DNA from 3 places in the Pandoraea sp. LA3 genome. Region 1 is predicted to be linked to each of the others. Evidence: predicted binding sites of a transcription regulator. Region 1 holds the regulator's gene; each other region holds the start of a gene.

Region 1 (6,886 bases):
TTCGGCGAGCGAACTACCGCTGCGCGCGTCGATGGCGACCGCGAGGCGTGAGTAATTCTGCGTGCCGAGGTAGATGGCGAGTTCGGGCAAGAAGCGCGACGGCAGATTGTCGACGCAGTAATAGCCTGCATCTTCAAGGACGTTGAGCGCGAGCGACTTGCCGGAACCGGAGACGCCGGTAATCAGTACGATCTTCATGACATTTCCCGAATACAACCATCATGGTAAGCGATTGTGTCCTTCGGGTGTCGAGCCGCCAAAAACGAGAACGTTCCATTGGATTTCTCTGCATATTCGAGAAATCGGGGCCGTTCAACGAAAACGGCGCCCGTGAAGGGCGCCGTCGGGCAATGCGCAATGCGTGAGATCTCAGGCAGCCGGCGCGTTCGACAGACATTGCTTCATGAATGCCTTGCGATCGTCGCCCTTCTTGCCGGACGCTTGCGTGTTGCAGGTCTTCATCTTTTCCTGCTGGGTCTGCTTGGCTGCCGGGGCGGCACCGCCTGCCGACAGACACTGCTTCATGAACGCCTTGCGGTCGTCGCCCTTCTTGCCGGTGGCTTGCGAGTTGCAAGCCTTCATCTTGTCTTGCTGCGAATTGGTTGCCTTGGGGGCGGATGCCGGTGCGGCGGCCGTCTGGGCGAACACGGGCGATGCGAGCAGCGGGGATGCCAGGAGCAATGCAGCGAGTGCTTTCTTCATGATCGTCTCTCCATAAGGTCGTGACGCACGGGCACAGGGATGGACCGCGTAGCGATTACAACATGATAGAAAACGCGCCGCAATCGCGCGGCGTTGACAGAAAAACGCAAAAGTTGCGGTATACCCGGAGGGTTTGGGGCACTTCGACGGGAAACCGGGGGAGGCGCTCGACACCGGACTGCCGACGCACGCCACCCCGCGGGGAATCAGAGCAGCTTGCCCTGCATGCCGTCCGGATCCTGCATGGCCTGGCGTTGGCGCTCCATGAAGTCCTTGAGCGTATCGATGCCGCGCAACTGCAAGATCGTGTTGCGCACGGCGGCCTCGACCAGCACGGCGAGGTTTCGCCCGGCCGCCACTTGCAGGATCACCTTGTTGATCGGCAGGCCCAGCACGTCGACCGTCTGCGCTTCGAGCGGCAGGCGCTGGAACTCGCCATCGGGGCGGCGCACCAGTTGCACGATCAGTTTGAGCTTCATTTTGCGGCGTACGGCCGTCTCACCGAAGATCGTCTTGATGTCGAGCAAGCCCAGGCCGCGGACTTCCAGCAGGTTTTGCAGCAGCGGCGGGCAGCGACCTTCCACGAAATCGGGGCCAAGTCGCACGAAATCGACGGCATCGTCGGCCACCAGGCCGTGTCCACGGCTGATCAGCTCAAGGCCGAGTTCGCTCTTGCCCAGACCCGAATCGCCGGTGAGCAGCACGCCCATCCCGAGAATATCGATGAAAACGCCGTGCATCGTGCATCGCGGGGCAAACACGCGGGAGATGTACAGGCGCAGGCTGTCGATGACCGACGCCGTGGACAGCGGCGTGGTGAACAGCGGCGTCGAGGAGCGAGTACAGCGCAGCACCAGATCGGGCGGCGCTTCCAGGCCGTCTGCCACCACGAGGAACGGCGGTTCCAGTGCGATGACTTCACCCATATGACGCTTGCGGTTCTCGTCCGTGAGGCGCTGGTAATAGCGCAACTCGGCCTCGCCGAGCACCTGAATCCGGTTCGGGTGGATGAGGTTCAGGTGACCCACGAGGTCGGCGCTGGAGGTGGCCGTAGCCACGCTCTCGGGCGTGAATCCGCGCTCCCACCCCTCATGGCCCGTGAGCCACGACAGACGCAGCGTCGCCGCGTTGTCGTCGAAAATGCTTTGCGCGTTGATGCCGGTCAGTTCCACCGCGTCGCCTCGTTCGGTTGGATGTGAGAGCTATTGAAGTCGTCTGTGTTCGCGGCGGTTCGTACCGGATGGCGCCCGGATCAGGGCTGCCAGTTCGCGAGTGCGGTATGGATCTCGTTCGCGCTCGGGGCGTTGATCAGTGTCTCGCGCATTGTGCGGTCGGAAAGCAACTGCGCAATTTCGGACAAGATCTCGAGATGCTGCTGCGTGGCCTGTTCGGGCACCAGCAGGAAAAACAGCAGGGACACCGGCTGGCCGTCAGGCGCTTCGAAAGGAATGGCTTCTTCGAGGCGGATGAATGCCGCCATCGGATGCTTCAGCCCTTTGATGCGGCCGTGCGGGATCGCGACCCCTTCGCCGAGTCCGGTGGAACCCAGACGTTCGCGGGCGAACAGGTTGTCAGTGACCGTAGCGCGCAGGAGCTGGGCATTCTTCTCGAAGAGAAGGCCGACTTGCTCGAAGACGCGCTTCTTGCTGGTGACGGACAGTCCAAGCAGGATGTTGGACTCAGGTAAGAGTTTGAATAAACGGTTCATCTTGTAATGCGGGCGAACGCTTAGTCGCCCTCCAACCCCCGATTGACCTCGCATTATAGACCACCCGCCGCCGTGCTCGCGGAGTGACACCGAACTGGGCCGAACCATACAAAAGGGGCCGTACTACGGCCCCGCGGTGGGTGTTGCCAGACTTACGAGAGACGGATATACGCTCGGGTGGTTCCTTGCGGGTTTTCGTCAGTGTCAGTCAATGCGATGACCACGCCTGAACCGAGCTTATTGCAGCGGTTCCGCCTCAGGAGGGAGTTGGTGGTGCTTGATAGCCTCGCGACCGTGATCCTGAACCTTGTCCTTGTACTGCACTACCTTGCGGTCGAGCATGTCGATCAGCTTGTCGATGGCGGCATACATATTCTCGTCACACTTCTCGACGAAAATTTCCTTGCCCTTGAGATTCACCGTGACGCTCGCGTTCTGGCGTCCCGCTTTCTCCTTGGACTTGTCGACAGAAAGGATCACCTCGACACTAATGACCTGATCGAAATGCCGCAACACGCGTTCAAGCTTGTTGACGACATATTCTTTCAGTGATGCCGTGACTTCGAGATGATGTCCACTGATCTGAAGATTCATAGCTGCTCTCCTTGCTGAAATGCCGAAGTGCACGCCGCGTCATCGTTGACGCTGGCTGGCATGAGCGCGAGCCATTGACGAGACGCAATGTCGCACTGCGGCGTTATGCCCCAGTCGCCAACATGGCGCACCAGGACTGTCCTACAAAGATTTGCGCAAGTTCACTGCGGGGATTCGCATGGCCTCGCGGTATTTCGCGACGGTGCGCCGCGCCACCACAAAACCTTGCTCTGCCAGCAGTTCCGCGATTCGGCTGTCGGAAAGGGGGCTCTGCGGGTCTTCTGCTCCTATGAGTTGCTTGATGAGTGCGCGGATGGCGGTCGATGACGCAGCGCCTCCGGCTTCCGTTGCCACGTGTGACCCGAAGAAGTACTTGAGCTCGAAGGTTCCAAATGGAGTGAGCATGTACTTACTCGTCGTCACCCGTGAAATCGTGGATTCATGTAAACCCAGCGTATCAGCAATCTCGCGTAAAACCAAGGGCCGCATGCCGATTTCGCCATGCGTGAAGAAGTTCTTTTGACGCTCGACAATGGCCTGCGCGACCCGCAGGATCGTGTCGAAGCGTTGCTGGATGTTCTTGATCAGCCAGCGCGCTTCCTGCAACTGCTGTTGGAGGTTGCCGGTGCCCGGATCGTTCCGGTTGTTTCGCAGAATCCGCGCGTACATTTCGTTGATACGCAGACGCGGCATGACTTCCGGGTTGAGTTCGGCCGTCCAGCCGCTTCCCTGCTTGCGTACCAGCACGTCCGGCACGACGTAGTCGGCCTGCGGCGAGCCATACGCCGCGCCCGGGAACGGGTCCAGCGAGCGGATCAGTTGATGGGCGGCGCGCAGGCCATCCTCGGTCACGCCGAGCAGGCGGCGCAGGCGGGTGTAATCGCGCGCGGCCAGTAATTCCAGGTGATCGGTGACGATGCGAAGCGAGAGCGTACGCACGCTGCTGGCGGGCAGACGCTGAAGCTGCAACCGCAGGCATTCCGCCGGGCTGCGGGCACCCACGCCCGCCGGATCGAAGCTTTGCAGGAGGGCGAGCGCTGCGTTGATCTCTTCGGTCTCGAGCGCCAGTTCTTCGGGCATTTCCGCCTGAATTTCGTCGAGCAGGGAGCCGAGATAGCCGTCTTCGTCGAGCGACTCGATCAGAAACTCCACCAGCGCGCGGTCGCGCGGACTGGCCTTGGTCAGGCGCAACTGGGCCAGCAGATGTTCGCGGAGGTTGGGATGGTCGACGTGCAGTTGCGGGCGCGCGTTGTCGTCGTCGTCCGATGCGCTGCCCGAGCGGGCAAAGTCGTTCAGGCTCCAGTCGCTGCCGTTGTCCTGGGCGTTGTCGTCGAAGCGGGCCTCGCCGTCCAGCTCACGGGCTTCGTCGTGACCATTGGCGGGTTCCGCGCTGTCGTTCGAACTACTGGACGACGAACTCCGCTCGTTGCGCAGCGACCCGTCGGTACCCACACGCACCGAGCCGGCGAGCCAATCGTCCTCGCGTTCGAGCATCGGGTTCTGGGTGAGGGCGTGCTCGACTTCCTGCTGAAGTTCGAGCGTCGACAGTTGCAACAACCGGATCGATTGCTGCAACTGCGGCGTGAGGGTCAGGTGCTGCGAGGTGCGGAGTTGAAGAGTCGGTTTCATAGCGTGTCTCGCCTTCATTGTAGAGGCTTTGTCACGCCAACGGAACCGGCCTGACCTCCTATCGGAGGCAGGGTTTACATGCGAAAAATTTGCTTTACATCCGGAAATTTTCGCCCAGATACACGCGACGGACGCTTTCGTCCGCGACGATCTGGTCAGGTGTGCCGGCGGCGAGCACCGAGCCTTCGCTGATGATGTAGGCGTGATCGCAGATGCCGAGCGTCTCACGCACGTTGTGATCGGTAATCAGGACACCGATGCCACGGTCCTTCAGGAAGCGCACGATGCGCTGAATTTCCAGCACCGCGATCGGATCGACGCCCGCGAACGGTTCGTCGAGCAAAATAAAACGCGGCTGCGTGGCCAGCGCACGCGCGATTTCCACGCGACGACGCTCGCCGCCCGAGAGCGACATGGCCGGATTCTCGCGCAGATGGCTCACCTGAAGCTCGTCGAGCAGCGATTCGATACGGCGCTCGATTTCGTCGCGCTTGAGCGGCTTGCCGTTCGCATCGACCTGCAATTCGAGCACGGCGCGAATGTTGTCTTCGACCGTGAGCTTGCGGAATACCGACGCTTCCTGCGGCAGATACGACACGCCCATGCGGGCGCGCTCGTGAATCGGCAGTTCGCTGATGAGGTTGCCGTCGAGCTGAATTTCGCCGTCGTCGGCGGGCACCAGACCCACGATCATGTAAAACGACGTGGTCTTGCCGGCACCGTTCGGTCCGAGCAGTCCGACGACCTCGCCGCTCTTCACGTCGAGCGACACGTCCTTCACGACGGTACGCGCGCCGTACTGCTTCTTGAGCGAGCGTACGACGAGTGCGCTCGGCTTGCCGGCGAGGCCCGCGCCCTGATTGATGGTCGAGGCGTTGCTGCTGGCGGTGCTGTTGGCAGAATTACTCACGCGGATTCCCGATGGACTTGGAGGGCGACAGCGGCGACATATCGCCCTTGGGGGCTGCGGCCGGCTTGCTCGCGCCAGGCGGCGTTGCCTGCGCACCCGTGGCATTGCGCGGGGCGAGGGTGGCGCGCACACGGCCGTTCGGATTGTTGGCGTTGACCTGATCCGAGCCGCTGTTGGCGGTGTAGACCTCATTGTAGGTGTCGTACGTGATCACGCTGCCGTGAATCTCGTCGAGCACTTTGGTACCGCCGGCCAGACGCTTGAGCGTGGCTTGCGTGGTGAGCGTGGCGACTTCGGTCTTGCCGTTGTAATAGATCGTCTGGCCCCACCCGTCGATGTATTCGTCCATGCCGTCGCGCTTCTGACGCATGTAGGCGAGCGGGCCGCCCGGCTTGTAGTAAGCCGTGGCGTACTGATAGCCCTCCGGATCCTGAGTCACTTCGACGCGATCGGCCTTGAGGAGAATCGTCCCCTTGGTCATCGTCACGTTGCCCGTGAAGATGTTGACCTGCTTGAGGTCGTCATAGCTCATGTGATCCGACTCGATGTTGAGCGGCTTGTCGCGGTCGGCGCGTTCGGCGTGGGCGAGCGGCGAGGCCAGCGCGCCGAGAACGGCGAAGGCGGCGGCCAGCGCGCGCAGGGCACGAAGCGTACGCAGGGACGAGAAGGCGGGTCGCAGGTGAAGGCGATCGGTCATGGGGTCTTGGAGCCCTGTTTAGTCTGAGGTGGCGCGCTCGGCGCGGTGGGCGCAGCGGACTGACGGGGAGGCGGTTTTCCGCCCAGCTCCGCCGGCTGGATCGTGCCGTGGACATTGCCGAGCAATTGTACGGCGCGCGTGATGTTATTGAAAATCATGCCATCGCCGTACATCACGGATGCCCCGCGGAACAACTGCACGGGCTTTTCGGTACGCACGATGTCTTCATTCACGAGCACCTGAAAGTGCTCGGAGAGCGCGCGCATTTCCGGGTCGCGCGGTCCCGGCTGACGCACCACGACAGCGTCGTCGTAGAGATCGACGATCGACATGTCAGCGTTGAGCGTGCCGCGCTTGCTCGTGGCGGTCACCTCCGGCTGATCCGGGGTAAAGGCGCGCACGGCCGGCATCGTCATGGCCGTCGTCTGATCGTCTTCGAAGTGCGTCATGTGAACGGCGTTGACACGGTACTGCGTCGTGCCGTTCGGCGACAACATGGAGATCACCATGTCGTCGGCATAGTAGTCGGGGATGTGTTGCTTCACGTACGGCGCGCGATCGGCGTCCGAGGGCAGCGTGCGCTGCACCAGCCAGTACGTGCCCGCTGCCAGCCCCGCCAGAACGACGATGGCAAGCAGCGTAGACG
Region 2 (6,886 bases), on a different contig from region 1:
GTCACAGTCGCCATGGCGTGCGGGGCAGGCGCCGTCCGGGCAAACGTCCGTCAGACCTGCAGAGATCGTCGTCAATGGGACTTCCAGTGTAGACAATGAGGATCATCTGCATAGCGAGCATCCCGGAATCGTTGCCGATCTGTTGTGTGTGCGCCGCGCTATGTATGCCGGGAAATAGCGCAAGTCAGCGGAAATCAGGGCAAATCGAACGCACATTGCGTGGGTGCGCTGAGTGCAGAGCGCTATTTGGTGTCCTTTGCATGACGCACGACGAGTTTCGAGGCGCGTGGAGCGTGATCGTAGGGTGTGGCATCGCATATCGGACACTCCCCAACCCCATTCCCCCCGTTATTGGTCACCATTATCAGAGTGCCCGCGCGCGAGGTGCCGCAGGCAAATTCCAGGAGGGAGTGATGGCAAGACTCAAAGGAAAAGACATCGGAATGGGGCGTTGGTCGGACGCGGCGATCAAACGTCAGTGGCGTTTGCATCGGGATGGCGAGGCGTCGCACACGGTCGACCCGGCGGTGCGGCGTCCGCCGGAGATTTCAAAGTGCGAGGGGCATTTCGTGTGGAGTGTGCGGCAGGCGGCGTTCATCGGCCGTCACGATGACCCGGCCAGGGGCGGAGGGCGCCAATATGCAACGTGCACCGCGCAAGCGAAGCGTTACGAAAGCGTTGCTCAGGCGAGAGCTGCGGGCGATGCGCTGGTCGGCGACGTGCTCATCATGTACGGCTACGCACCGAATAGTCCGCTGTACGTGGTGGGCCGTTGACGGCATCGATCGCACTGCGCGAGCCGCGTTGTGAATGCGCACATGCCGCGGTGCGCCGCGCGCGACGTGCCACGCACCACTACCCGGCCGGTCGACATGACAGGTCGGGTAGCAACGTCAATCCTGCGGGATTACTTACCGAGTTCGTGGCCGATCACGCCGCCGACGACGGCGCCGCCGATGGTCCCGGCCGTGCTGCCGCCGGTGGCTTCGTGACCGATGACGCCGCCCGCTGCTGCGCCACCCAGCGTGCACCCGAGGATGGACGAACCCATCGCGAGCGCTGTGATGACAACGAGTATCGACTTCGCCATTTTCATGATGCGTCTCCTGTAGCAAATGCCAGCTACGCGCCGCGCAGCGACATGAGTTCAGCTTAGGGCGCGGCTGCCTTGTGCACTATCGGTTGCGGCTGAATTGACTGTAGGAATTGGACGACAGCGTATCCATGCAAGGAGACGTTGATCTTGGCGTGGCGGTGTGAGACAGCGGCATTGGATAGCCGTGCGAGATGGCCGTGGCAGGTGCAAGCGAGCGCTGCGTAGAAAGCGCGCGCACAAACGACAAGGGCCGCACATCGTGCGGCCCTTGCGAGGCATCTGGTGGGGCGTGAGTGACTCGAACACTCGACCTACGGATTAAGAGTCCGCTGCTCTACCAACTGAGCTAACGCCCCGGGACTACCGGGAACAAAAAAGGCTGCAAGCGTCGCAGCCTTCCTGTAATGCTTTGGTGGGGCGTGAGTGACTCGAACACTCGACCTACGGATTAAGAGTCCGCTGCTCTACCAACTGAGCTAACGCCCCGATGCTACCGGGAATAAAAAAGGCTGCACGGCATCGCAGCCTTCTTCAAAAATTCGTTTGGTGGGGCGTGAGTGACTCGAACACTCGACCTACGGATTAAGAGTCCGCTGCTCTACCAACTGAGCTAACGCCCCAACGAGACCGAGATAATATCGGCTCTTCCGCATGGGGTCAACCCTTGATGGTGAAAATCCGCAAAAAAGTCTTAGGCGAGCAAAGGAACCAGCTCGAAAGCCAGCACGGTGAGCACCGCACCCACGACGACGAGCAGCGATCGCCAGCACATTCGAATCGCACCTTTGCCGGGCATGGCCCCGACGACGATCGCACCGAATACCGCGATCGCAAACATGCTCACGAGTTGGGCGTTGGAGAGGTGGGGCACGATCATGGTCGATCTCCCTGTGGCTGTCAGGCGATTCGAGACGCGTCTTCAGTATAGAAAACGGCCTCCCTGAAGCAAAGCGGCGCGACGACCGGGGTTTCCCCAGTCGCCGCGCCGCTTTGTTCAATCCTGTCCTGCTTGTCGTGCCGTCCGTGCCTTGCGCGCGTTCCATTCACATCGCAGCGCGAGCAGCTTACGCCGTCGATAGTCGTGCCGCTTTGCCGACGAACGTCTTCAAGGTGAGGTGCGTATCACTCCGGAAGGTCGAGGATCAGGATGATCGTCCAGGCATCGTCGCCTTCATGATGGTACTGACGCTCCACCACGACGAACGGTTGCTTCTTGTCGCCCTTGCCGAGGAACATCACGTCGCCTTCCTGCGGCAGGCATTCGAGCGGCGGCAACCCCAGCGGGGTGTCTTTGGGCACGAGTTTTTCGGCCTTCTTCGCTGCGCGCTCGGTCCACTCGATATCTAGTTGGATGTCACTCACCGGATGATCCTGTCTATGCAAATTGAAACGGCTGCATGGTAGCACGCAGCCTGCGCTGCTCGCGAAACCCGCCATGAAAAAAGCCCGCTCCCCAGGGCGGGGGAGCGGGCGAAAGTCCCATGCGTCCATTCGATAGCGGGGAACGCATGGCGACAGGAGAAGCGCCCGTGGGAAAGCCGTCGGTGCCTGCTTGACCGGAGGGGAAGAGAACCGGTCGGGGGGGGGGCATGACGGTCTGCCCGGTGCTGCGTTGCTGGGCGTGGGCGCGCGCCTGTCGGCGGGACATAGGGGACAACGATGCTGAAGAGGTGACGCAACGCGGACAGGAGATGCCGTCCAGCCCGCGCGCGTCGTGTCATGACGCCGGAGGCAGGCGGCATGACGAGGGACGAAACGTGGCTTACGGATTCGAGTACTTCATCTCGCCGTTTTGGCGGGCACGAACGAGTTCGTCGTAGACCTGTGCGCGCGTCTTGCCGGGCACATTGGCGTTGGGCATCGTGTTGAACGCCGGGTAGTCGTAGTCGTTCTGCGGGATCAACCCTTGGGCGCGTGCTTCGATCAGTTGCTCACGGACCTGCGCACGCGTGAGTTGCGACGTTTGCGGGACCCAGGCGTACGGCGAACCGTCGGGGTAGGCGTCGCTCGACAAGCGCGACTGTGCGAAGGCGGAACCTGCTGCGGCGGCCATCGTGGCCGAGATCAGTGCGGAAACCATCAACTTGCGATTCATGACAATAACTCCTGTTCTTCTGTCTTGCTAAGGGCGCTGGGTGCGCGACCGTTGAAGCCAGTCTAAGCGTCCGGCTATCACAGAAAAACGGCAATTAAGCGAATAAATACTTACGCGAATCGCAACAATGCGTGATGGGTGCTCGTCGGGCGAGACGTGGAAGGCGGGTGGGATGCGCTGTGGGGGCGAGCCGAGGGAGGCAATGAAAAACGCCGCCCGAAGGCGGCGTCGATTACGCAAAAGAGCGAGAGGATGCGAGGCTTAACGCGTAGCGATGGCGACCGCTGCGCCGGCCATGACCGTGCCCGTTGCACGGTTCAACCGCTTGACTGCGCGTGCCGAACTCAACAGGCGTCGCGCGCGGGCGGCCAGCGCGATATAGCTGCCGAAGACGATCGCCAGCACGGTGAGCGTGACGCCCACGACTTCGATGTAACCGAGCGCTGTCACGCGTGCCAGATCGAGCAGGTTGGGCAGCAACGCGAAATAGAACACGACCACTTTCGGGTTGCCCATCGTCACCGACAGGCCGCCGAAAAAGAGACGCCAGGATTTCTCGCGTGGCGCGGCGGCAAGCGGCTCCGCCGGCGCAATCGCCGGGGCGTTCCACATCTTCCATGCAAGATAGAGGAGGTAGGCGGCGCCTGCGTATTTGATCGCGAGGAACACGCCCGAGAACGTATGGGCCAGCGCGGCGACGCCAAGCACGGCGAGCGTGAGCCAGACAACGTCGCCGATTGCCACGCCGGCCGAGAACGCGATAGCGCCTTGCGTGCCGCGTCCGAGCACGCGCGCTACGATGGCGGCGATGCCGGGGCCCGGCGTGCCTGCGCCCACGAACAAGGCAAGCGCAAACGTCAGTAAATGTGTCCAGTCCATCACGCGTCTCCTCGCGTCGTTGACGATCCGGCGGCCAGGTCCGGGGCGTCGATCCTTCGTGCCGAATGGCGGCGGCGCGTGAGCTTCACGACGCCGCGATGTAGTCTCAAGCGCCCAGCCACGGCAGGCCGCGGAAGCACCAGCCGCTCACGTGCTTGCGATGACCTGCGCTGTCCTTGTCGCCTTCGAAGCCTTCGAGAATATCGAACGACTGCGTGAAGCCCGCTTCATAAGCGACCTTTGCGGCAGCCTTCGAGCGTGCGGCGCTGCGGCACAGGAACAGCAGCGGCGTATTCTTGTCCGGCGTTTGCGACGTCAGTTGTTCGAGGAAGTGTTCGTTGGGGACGCCGCCCGGGTATCGCACCCATTCGACGTTGGCGTACTGACCGTCCGGGACTTGCGGGCGACCGACCCAGTCGAGTTCGGCGCGCGTGCGTACGTCGATCAGACGAACGTTCGCATCGGCCTTCAGCAGTTCCAGCGCTTCTTCCGGCGTCACGGCGCCCGTGTATGCGAGCTGGCCCGAGGCGCGACGTTGCGTGGCTTGATCGAGAATGGCTTTGGCGCTTGTCATATTGCTGTGATCTCGTTAGTCGATGGTTGTCCTTCATTCTAGCGTGCACCACACGCTAGATGCGTGTTAACTGTTCGGTCGCGATATTGGGAGTCGTCCGGATGTTTTGGGATTTGCACTATCACGGCTTCGGGTGACGCATTATGACGGTGCAGACACGCGCACGATTTCGGGCCAATGAGTTCGATGAATGGCACCTAAAAGGTGCATAATCCTCGAATGCACCGAGTTGGTGATATTTTGGTGCGGCATGCACCGAAATAAGGAATTTCAGCCCATGAGCGGGAATTCACGGCAGGACGCACCAGAATCGATTATTTCCTTAGAAATCAGTGGGCGAGGGTGGAATGTAGCGGGTGAGCGATGCGCTGGCACGCTTCCTGCTTATCAATGGCGAATCCGAACACGGAGTTCGTTAAGAGGGTGCGGCGACGCGGGCGATGAGCGCCAGCAGCGCCAGATTGAATCTTTCGGGAGATAGCATGAGCAAATCTGTGGCAGATGTGTTGAACCTGGTTAAGGAAGAAGACGTCAAGTTCGTCGACTTCCGTTTCACCGACACGCGCGGCAAAGAGCAACACGTCTCGGTGCCCGTGTCGCACTTCGACGCTGACAAGTTCGAGAGCGGCCACGCTTTCGACGGTTCGTCGATCGCAGGCTGGAAGGGCATCGAAGCCTCGGACATGCTGCTGGTCCCGGACGCCAACACGGCGTACATCGACCCGTTCTATGAAGAAAGCACGCTGGTGCTGACCTGCGACGTGATCGAACCGGCCGACGGCAAGGGTTACGACCGCGATCCGCGCTCCATCGCCAAGCGCGCTGAAGCGTATCTGAAGAGCACGGGCCTGGGCGACACCGCCTTCTTCGGTCCGGAACCGGAATTCTTCATTTTCGACTCCGTCCAGTGGAACACGGACATGTCGGGCACGTCCGTGAAGATCAATTCGGAAGAAGCACCGTGGTCGTCGTCGAAGGACTTCGAAGGCGGCAACACCGGTCACCGTCCGGGCACGAAGGGCGGCTACTTCCCGGTCGCGCCGGTCGACACGTTCCAGGACATGCGTTCGGAAATGTGCCTGCTGCTCGAACAACTGGGCGTGCCGGTCGAAGTGCACCACCACGAAGTCGCCGGCCAGGGCCAGAACGAAATCGGCACGAAGTTCTCGACGCTGGTCGAGCGCGCCGACTGGACGCAGATCCTGAAGTATGTCGTGCACAACGTCGCACACAGCTATGGCAAGACGGCGACGTTCATGCCGAAGCCGATCGTTGGCGACAACGGCTCGGGCATGCACATCCACCAGTCGATCTGGAAGGATGGTCAGAACCTGTTCGCCGGTAACGGCTACGGCGGTCTGTCGGAATTCGCGCTGTACTACATCGGCGGCATCATCAAGCACGCCCGTGCCCTGAACGCGATCACGAACCCGTCGACGAACTCGTACAAGCGCCTCGTGCCGCACTTCGAAGCCCCGGTGAAGCTGGCCTACTCGGCCCGTAACCGTTCGGCCTCGATCCGTATTCCGTACGTTGCCAACCCGAAGGGCCGCCGTATCGAAGCGCGCTTCCCGGACCCGATGGCCAACCCGTACCTGGCTTTCTCGGCCATGCTGATGGCCGGTCTGGATGGCGTGCAGAACAAGATCCACCCGGGCGAAGCTGCCGACAAGAACCTGTACGACCTGCCGCCGGAAGAGGATGCAAAGATCCCGACCGTGTGCTCGAGCCTCGAACAGGCGCTGGAATACCTGAACGAAGACCGCGAGTTCCTGACCCGTGGTGGCGTGTTCACGGACGGCATGCTCGATTCGTACATCGAACTGAAGACCAACGAAGCGCGTCGTGTCGCGATGACCACGCACCCGCTCGAGTTCGAACTGTACTACTCGCTGTAATCGAATCGCTGCGCAGGGAATGCGCCGGCATGACGGAACGCCAGCGGCCGACCGTCATGCTCGACAAGCACGGGGGGATGGCCGCGGCCGTCCCCCTTTTTTATCCGTCGCGCATTCCGCTCATGCGTTCCGTGTCTCTCATGGCTCGCCATGAACTTATCGCCCCGAACCTCGATGAAAAGTGTCCGCGCTGGTGAGAAAGGGCAGACGAAGCGAGCCGCACACGCCGCCGCTGAGGACGCCACCGAAGTAACGACAGACGCCGCCGCAGCGCTTGCCGGGGTGGCTGGTCAAGCGTCGCTGCTGCATACGAGCGTCGACCCCTGGGAAGCGAAGCTTGCCGC
Region 3 (6,886 bases), on a different contig from region 1:
ACGTGGCCGAGCAGCGAGGCCATGAATTCGATCAGGCTGCGCGCCAGTCCGCTCATTTCGATGAGCGCGCCGAGCAGCACGAACAGCGGTACCGACAGCAGCACGAGCCCGGACATGCCTTCGTCCATGCGGCTCACGACGATCTGCAACGGGGCATCGGTCACGAGCGCGAGATAAGCGAGGGTCGCCGTGCCGAACGCGAAGGCGATCGGAATGCCGCCTGCCACGCACGCGCCCACGATCAGCACGAAGAAGATGAGCAGGTTGTAGTTGCCCATGGCGATGAGCGCGGGGCGTCCGAGCCAGAGCGCGGCGCCGAGTGCGGCGACGAACAGCACGCCGAGCCCGAACTGACGCAGGCTGGAGCAGCGCGCCATGCGCGAGATCGCCGCGATGAGCATCAGCGCGGCGCCCACCGGCAGCGCTGCTGCACGCAGGCCGTCGGGAATCTCGAGGGCGGGCGTGGTGATGTCCATCTGTTCGATCGCATGCGTGTACGCCGGCATGATGATCAGCGCGACGAACACGCACACGGTCAGCGCGGCCATGGTCTGGAACCAGTCGCGCCATGCAGCGGGAAGTTTGTTGACGATGGCGGACAGGCGCATGTGTTCGCCCCGGTCGAGGGCGAGCACGGCGCCGAGCATCGACAGCCAGATGAAAAGGATCTGCGCAAGCTCATCCGACCACGTGAGCGGATTGTCGAACCCGTAACGCGAGACAACGCCCGCGAGCAGGATGAGAGTTTCCGCCACCACCAGCAGCACGGCAGCCGCTTCGGTGACTTTCATCACCGCGCGGTTGACGTGGCAGAAGAGGCGGGCGAGCGCGTGCGTCGGCTCGGCCGTCATCGTCAACGTTTCCATTTACGCGAGCTTCCCTGTGTACTTTTCCAGCATGGCCCATGCTTCGTCGCCGAACTTCTTGTGCCATTCGGCATAGAAGCCCGCGGCGCGCAGCTTTTCGCGGAACTGCTCGTTGTTCGGTGCATTGAACACGAGACCCTTCTGCTTGAGCTCGGCCGTCACGCCTTCGTTGAGCTTGCGCACGTCCTCACGCTGGGCGACGGCGGCGGCATTCACGTTGGCGGTCACGATGTCCTGCAGGTCCTTCGGCAGCTTGTCCCACTTCTGCTTGTTGGCGAGGAACCAGAAGCCGTCCCACATGTGGTTCGTCATCGACACGTACTTCTGCACTTCGTAGAGCTTGGCCGTGGTCAGCAGCGCCAGCGGGTTTTCCTGCGCTTCGACGATGTGCGTCTGCAAGGCGGAATAGACCTCGGCGAAGTTGATCGACGTGGGCGACGAATCGAACGCGCGGAACATCGACGTCCACAGCGGGCTCGTCGGCACGCGAATCTTCAGACCCTTCAGATCGTTCGGCGAGTTGATCGGACGGCTGCTCGTGGTGATCTGGCGATAACCGTTTTCCCAGATCTTGTCGAAGGCGAACACCGTGGTCTTCGCGATCTGACCGCGCACGTGCGCGCCAAGACCGCCGTCCATGGCCGCCCACACCTGGCTGTAATCCTTGAACGCGAAACCCACGCCCGAGATCTGCGCGGCCGGTACGAGCGTGCCGAGAATCAGCGGCGAAAGCGTGAAGTAATCGATTGCGCCGGAGCGGATCTGGCTCAGCATGTCGCTGTCCGAGCCGAGCTGGTTGTTCGGATAGATCTGGAAGTCGATACGTCCCTTCGACTGCTCCGCGATCTTCTGCGCCATCTCCTTGGCGCGGATGTTCATCGGATGGCTGACGGGCAGGTTGTTGGCGAACTTCAGGGTGAATTCGGCGGCGTGGGCCTGCGTCTGATACAACCCCGTGGCGGCGGCTGCCGATGTGGCGGCCACGACTTTGATGAAGTGGCGACGATCCATGGTGCTCATACTGCATGTCTCCTATTTATAGGTTTGGTGACTGCGTCTGATGCGCAAGACGTGTGAGGTTGATCGCCTCGCAACGTCCCGGCCAACTCGACTGGCGATGCGCAAATTCATCGATTCGCGTCATCTGCCGGACATTCGGCTCGCAAGTGGCTGGGTCATCTTACGCAAATCGAATGCCAGTTCGGGCCCTGAACGGGAAAACCCTTACGTTGTTAAGCATCAGTGAAATCCCGCGTGGCGTGTCGGCATCCTTTCGTCATGCGCAACAAGGCTTCGCGGCGAACTGGCACGATGACGCGCGTTTGCTGCATGTGCGAACAGCGCCGGGACGCCCCGGCGACCGGGGTGTGACACCTGTCGCATTTCGCCAATGCCTTGCGACACCTGTCGCATGCCCGGCCACGCGCGGTGCGACAGGTGTCGCATCGATATCGGCCCGGCGATTTCTGTTGCGGCACAGCAAAATTTCCGCGTATTACAAGCCTTGGCGATTTTCAAATTTCACTTGATGCGGCGACAAATCCCGCTTTACGCTTGCGTCAATTGCGAATGCGCCAAAAGCGCGTGAGACGGATGGAACTCGCAACGACGACTGACCGAGCCGTCGATGTCGCAGACCTGGCCCTGTGCGGCCCGCGCGCAGACACGCGGCAGAGGTCTGGCATCGAAATTGCTCACCGGAGTCTGGATGACCCCATTTTTCCGGAGACACTTCATGGTTGCTGCATGCCTTACCGGCTGGGCCCACTCCCAGTTCGGCAAACTCGATAACGTCGATGCCGAAGTTCTGCTGGCCGACGTCGCACAAGCTGCTCTCGACGACGCGGGCCTTTCGCCCGAACAGATCGACTCGATTCACGTCGGCACTTTCAATGGCGGGTTCCTGTATCAGGACTTCCCGTCGTCGCTCATCTTCAACCGGATTCCCGGGCTGCGCTTCAAACCGGCCACGCGCTACGAAAACGCCTGCGCGACGGGCTCGGCTGCTGTGCATGGCGGGCTGCAATCGATCGAAGCAGGCAAGGCCACGCACGTGCTGGTGATCGGCTTCGAGAAGATGACCGAACTCGCTACGCCGCAAGTCGGCGAAGTGCTGCTCAAGTGTTCGTATGCGCGTGAGGAAGCCGGTATTCCCGGTGGCTTCGCCGGTGTGTTCGGCACGATCGCGCAGACGTACTTCGACCGTTACGGCGACCAGTCCGACGCCCTCGCCCAGATCGCCGCGAAGAACCATCGCAACGGCTCGGTCAATCCGTACGCGCACATGCGCCGCGATTTCGGTTACGACTTCTGCCGCAACGTCTCCGAGAAGAACCCGTTCGTGGCGGGTCCGCTCAAGCGCACCGACTGCTCGATGGTGTCCGACGGCGCGGCCGCCCTCGTGATCTCGAAGGCCGATGTGGCGCGCGCCATGCCCAAGGCGGTCGGCTTCCGTGCGGCGGTACAGGTCAACGATTACCTGCCGCTCTCGCGTCGCGATCCGCTGGCGTTCGAAGGCGGTCAGCACGCGTGGCGTCAGGCGCTGGGTGTCGCGGGCGTGTCGTTGAAGGACCTTTCGCTGGTCGAGACCCACGACTGCTTCACCATCGCCGAGCTGATCGAGTACGAAGCGATGGGGCTGGCCAAGCCGGGGCAGGGCGCGAGCGTGCTGGCCGAAGGGCTGACGCAAAAAGACGGCCTGCTGCCGGTCAACCCGTCGGGCGGTCTCAAGGCGAAGGGTCACCCGGTGGGTGCCACGGGCGTGTCGATGCACGTCATGGCGGCGATGCAACTCACGGGCACGGCCGGCGAGATGCAGATTCCGGGAGCGAAGCTCGCAGGCGTCTTCAATATGGGCGGCGCGGCGGTGGCGAACTACGTGAGCATTCTCGAAGCACGCTGAGTGCATACAGGAGACGAGAGATGCTCAAGAAGGTCATGAACCTCGGCCGACTACTGGCCGACGTCGCCCGCCGTCATCCGGACGAACCCGGTCTGATCGTGGGCGACAAGATCACCACGTGGGGCGAGATCGACGCCCGCGTGAACGCTGCCGTCGATGCCCTGCGCAAGCTCGGCGTCGGAAAAGGCGACAAGCTGCTGGTGCATTCGCGTAACAACCTGCCGATCTTCGAGAGCGCGTGGATCGCGTTTCGTCTGGGCGCGGTGTGGGTGCCGACGAACTTTCGTATCACCGCCCCGGAGGCCGCGTATCTCGGGCAGTCGAGCGGTGCCTGCGCCATGATCTACGACGCAGGATTCGAAGGTCACGTCGATGCCGTGCGCGCCGCCTCGCCGGCGTTGCGTCATGTGATCGCACTGGGCGCGCCGCGCGAAGGCGAACTGCATTACGAGACGCTGGTGGCCGAGCATCTCGGCGCGCCCGGTTTCGAGGAAGAGGTCGAGTACGAGGACCCGCTGTGGTTCTTCTACACGTCCGGCACGACGGGGCATCCGAAGGCCGGCGTGCTCTCGCACGGGCAGATGGCGTTCGTCGTCACCAACCATCTGGCGGATCTGATGCCGGGCATCACGTATCGCAGCCGCTCGATGGTCGTGGCGCCGCTCTCGCATGGCGCGGGCATTCACGCCATCGTCAATACGGCGCGAGGCGCGGCGAGCGTGTTGCTGCCGGGCGAGAAGATGGACGCAGCGCAGGTCTGGCAGGCGGTCGAGCGTCACCGTGTCGACAACATGTTCACGGTGCCGACCATCGTCAAGATGCTGGTCGAAGATCCGGCAGTGGACGAGTACGACCATAGCTCGCTGCGCTTTGTGATCTACGCGGGCGCACCGATGTATCGCGCCGATCAGAAGTATGCGTTGCAGAAGCTGGGTCGCGTGCTGGTGCAGTACTACGGGCTGGGCGAGGTGACGGGCAACATCACGGTGCTGCCGCCGTGGCTGCATAGCGACGACGATGACGCCCCGGACGCCCGCGTGGGCACTTGCGGTCTGCCGCGCACGGGCATGGAGGTGGCGATTCTCGACGAGCAGGGGCAGCGTCAGCCGGCGTTCGCGTCGGGGGAGATCTGCGTGCGCGGGCCGGCCGTCTTCATGGGGTATCACAACAATCCGGACGCCAACGCCAAGGCGTTCAAGGACGACTGGTTCCACACCGGCGACCTCGGTCATGTGGATGCGCAGGGCTTCCTGTACATCACGGGTCGGGCGTCGGACATGTATATCTCGGGCGGCTCGAACGTCTATCCGCGCGAGATCGAGGAAGCGTTGCTGACACACCCGTGCGTCTCCGAGTGTGCCGTGCTCGGCGTGCCCGACCCCAAGTGGGGAGAGAGCGGGCTCGCGGTGGTGGTCGCCCGGGAAGGCATGGCCGCACAGGCCGATGAACTGCTCGGACATCTCGAAGCGCGTATTGCCCGCTACAAGTGGCCGCGCCGCTTCGTATTCTGGAGTGCCATGCCCAAATCGGGCTACGGCAAAATCGTGAAAAAGCAAATCAAGACGATGCTCGAAGAGCAAGGAGACTATCGACTATGAAACCTGCGCTTTCACGGGTCTATCAGCATGCAGGCGTCCCCACGTTACCCCGTGTGGAAGACTGCGTGTTGAGCGGGCAGCACGAACTGCGCGTGACGATCCGGTCTGGTGCGAATCTCGGCGAGTCCTTACGCGCGGCGTTATCCCGCTATGCGTACGGTGGCGGCGTCGGGCGTTTCTGTGCGGGTACCGCGCGAGGGCTGCGGTATCACATGATCGAGAACACGACAGACGTGGAGCGTCCCTTCGGGTACGGCGCGCCGGTCGACGAGATGCGCGAGGTCGATCTGATCGGCGGCGCGATCACCGTCGGTCGCACGGCTGACGGCGCCACGCTGCTGCATTGCCATGCGGGGTTCTCCGACCCGTCCGGCGAGTTGCACGGCGGGCATCTGATCCTCGATCACACCTGGGCCGGGGACGAGCCGGTGGTGATTCGTCTGTGTCTGTTCGAGCATGGCGGATACGTGACGGGCGACGACGAGGAGACGCGGTTTCATCTGCTGCGTCCGGTGGTGGGAGATTTCTCATGAGCGTCGCACTGGATGTTCCGGTCGCCATCGAGAGCGGCACGCTGGGTCGGTTGGTGGTGGCGCGCCTGAAGCCGAATCAGGATCTGACGGAAAGCATCGAGGCGCTGTGTGCCGAGCATGCCATCTCACGCGCCATCGTGCGGGGGGCCGTCGGCAGTCTGATCGACGCACGACTGGCGTTCCGTGCGGGTGACGGCTGGCGCGAGCAAGTGGTGAACGGCCCCGGCGTGGAGATCCTCAACGTGTTCGGCGAGGTCGATGCCCGGCCCGGTGCGGCGAACGCGCTGCCCATGCTGCATGGCATGGTGGCCGACACCAACGGGCGCATGTTCGCGGGTCGCTTCGTTCGCGGTGGCAACCTGTCGTTCATCACCATCGAAGTGACGCTGCAGGAGTGGTTGCCGGCCTGACGCCGCAACGACAGACAGATCGTCGGTATACGTGAAAGCGCATGGGGAGTCTTCGGACTCCCCATTTGCGTTGGTTGGCACTGGTGGGCCTGGTCGGTACTAGTCGCCGCTGCGGAGGAACGACTCGATGGCGTTCACCAACGCGAGCGGCGTCTCGTTCATCGGATAGTGACCGGCGTTGCGCATCACCTCGACGCTCGCTCGCGCGTAGCGCTTTCCATAGGTCTGTGCCATCAGTTCGGCGGTAAACACCGGATCGTGCTCACCGACGAGCGCTTTGACGGGCACATTGGCGTGGATCTCGTTGCTGAAGTCGGTATCGGCCCATGCCGGGAAATACGCGGCGAAGGCCTGTGACGACGAACCTGTCGCGGAGGCGTTGACCTTCCAGTCGATCCACGACGATGGCAGACGGTTGCCGGTGCTGCGGTCGATGATGGCCTTGCGGGCATCGAGCGAGGTGGCGGCGCTCTCGAACAGCGCGCGACGGGCGGCGTCGAACGCCACACCGCCACAGGGCACCGGCGCGACGGCGACGAGCTTGCGAACGCGGTGCGGAACGAGTGCGGCGACCTTC

What was found. The regulator sigma-54, encoded in region 1, starts transcription at its own class of promoters, with help from an activator protein. The targets are predictions, from matches to a motif close to TGGCANGNAANCTGCTTT.
Region 2: a site for sigma-54 is predicted at 5,014-5,031, ahead of glnA (type I glutamate--ammonia ligase). Genes of this name have one in related genera too.
Region 3: a site for sigma-54 is predicted at 2,546-2,563, ahead of C5N93_RS09930 (acetyl-CoA acetyltransferase). Genes of this name have one in related genera too.

What each region holds. Positions count from the first base shown of each region.
Region 1 is NZ_PTPY01000034.1:216,483-223,368, reverse strand. Features, by position in the region: gene rapZ (RNase adapter RapZ) at 1-198, opposite strand, end outside; gene C5N93_RS15180 (PsiF family protein) at 370-702, opposite strand; gene hprK (HPr(Ser) kinase/phosphatase) at 909-1,874, opposite strand; gene ptsN (PTS IIA-like nitrogen regulatory protein PtsN) at 1,955-2,410, opposite strand; gene raiA (ribosome-associated translation inhibitor RaiA) at 2,648-3,004, opposite strand; gene C5N93_RS15160 (RNA polymerase factor sigma-54) at 3,146-4,633, opposite strand; gene lptB (LPS export ABC transporter ATP-binding protein) at 4,728-5,498, opposite strand; gene lptA (lipopolysaccharide transport periplasmic protein LptA) at 5,536-6,240, opposite strand; gene lptC (LPS export ABC transporter periplasmic protein LptC) at 6,237-6,886, opposite strand, start outside.
Region 2 is NZ_PTPY01000025.1:23,968-30,853, reverse strand. Features, by position in the region: gene C5N93_RS06370 (MoaD/ThiS family protein) at 1-14, opposite strand, end outside; gene C5N93_RS06365 (hypothetical protein) at 414-776, shown strand; gene C5N93_RS06360 (glycine zipper 2TM domain-containing protein) at 908-1,096, opposite strand; tRNA gene C5N93_RS06355 (tRNA-Lys) at 1,377-1,452, opposite strand; tRNA gene C5N93_RS06350 (tRNA-Lys) at 1,507-1,582, opposite strand; tRNA gene C5N93_RS06345 (tRNA-Lys) at 1,641-1,716, opposite strand; gene C5N93_RS06340 (hypothetical protein) at 1,788-1,973, opposite strand; gene C5N93_RS06335 (DNA-binding protein) at 2,219-2,458, opposite strand; gene C5N93_RS06330 (DUF4148 domain-containing protein) at 2,859-3,191, opposite strand; gene C5N93_RS06325 (LysE family translocator) at 3,453-4,070, opposite strand; gene C5N93_RS06320 (rhodanese-like domain-containing protein) at 4,177-4,644, opposite strand; gene glnA (type I glutamate--ammonia ligase) at 5,127-6,542, shown strand; gene glnL (nitrogen regulation protein NR(II)) at 6,717-6,886, shown strand, end outside.
Region 3 is NZ_PTPY01000029.1:101,613-108,498, reverse strand. Features, by position in the region: gene C5N93_RS09940 (TRAP transporter large permease subunit) at 1-851, opposite strand, end outside; gene C5N93_RS09935 (TRAP transporter substrate-binding protein) at 867-1,886, opposite strand; gene C5N93_RS09930 (acetyl-CoA acetyltransferase) at 2,602-3,768, shown strand; gene C5N93_RS09925 (acyl-CoA synthetase) at 3,789-5,366, shown strand; gene C5N93_RS09920 (hypothetical protein) at 5,363-5,899, shown strand; gene C5N93_RS09915 (PPC domain-containing DNA-binding protein) at 5,896-6,309, shown strand; gene C5N93_RS09910 (alpha/beta hydrolase) at 6,409-6,886, opposite strand, start outside.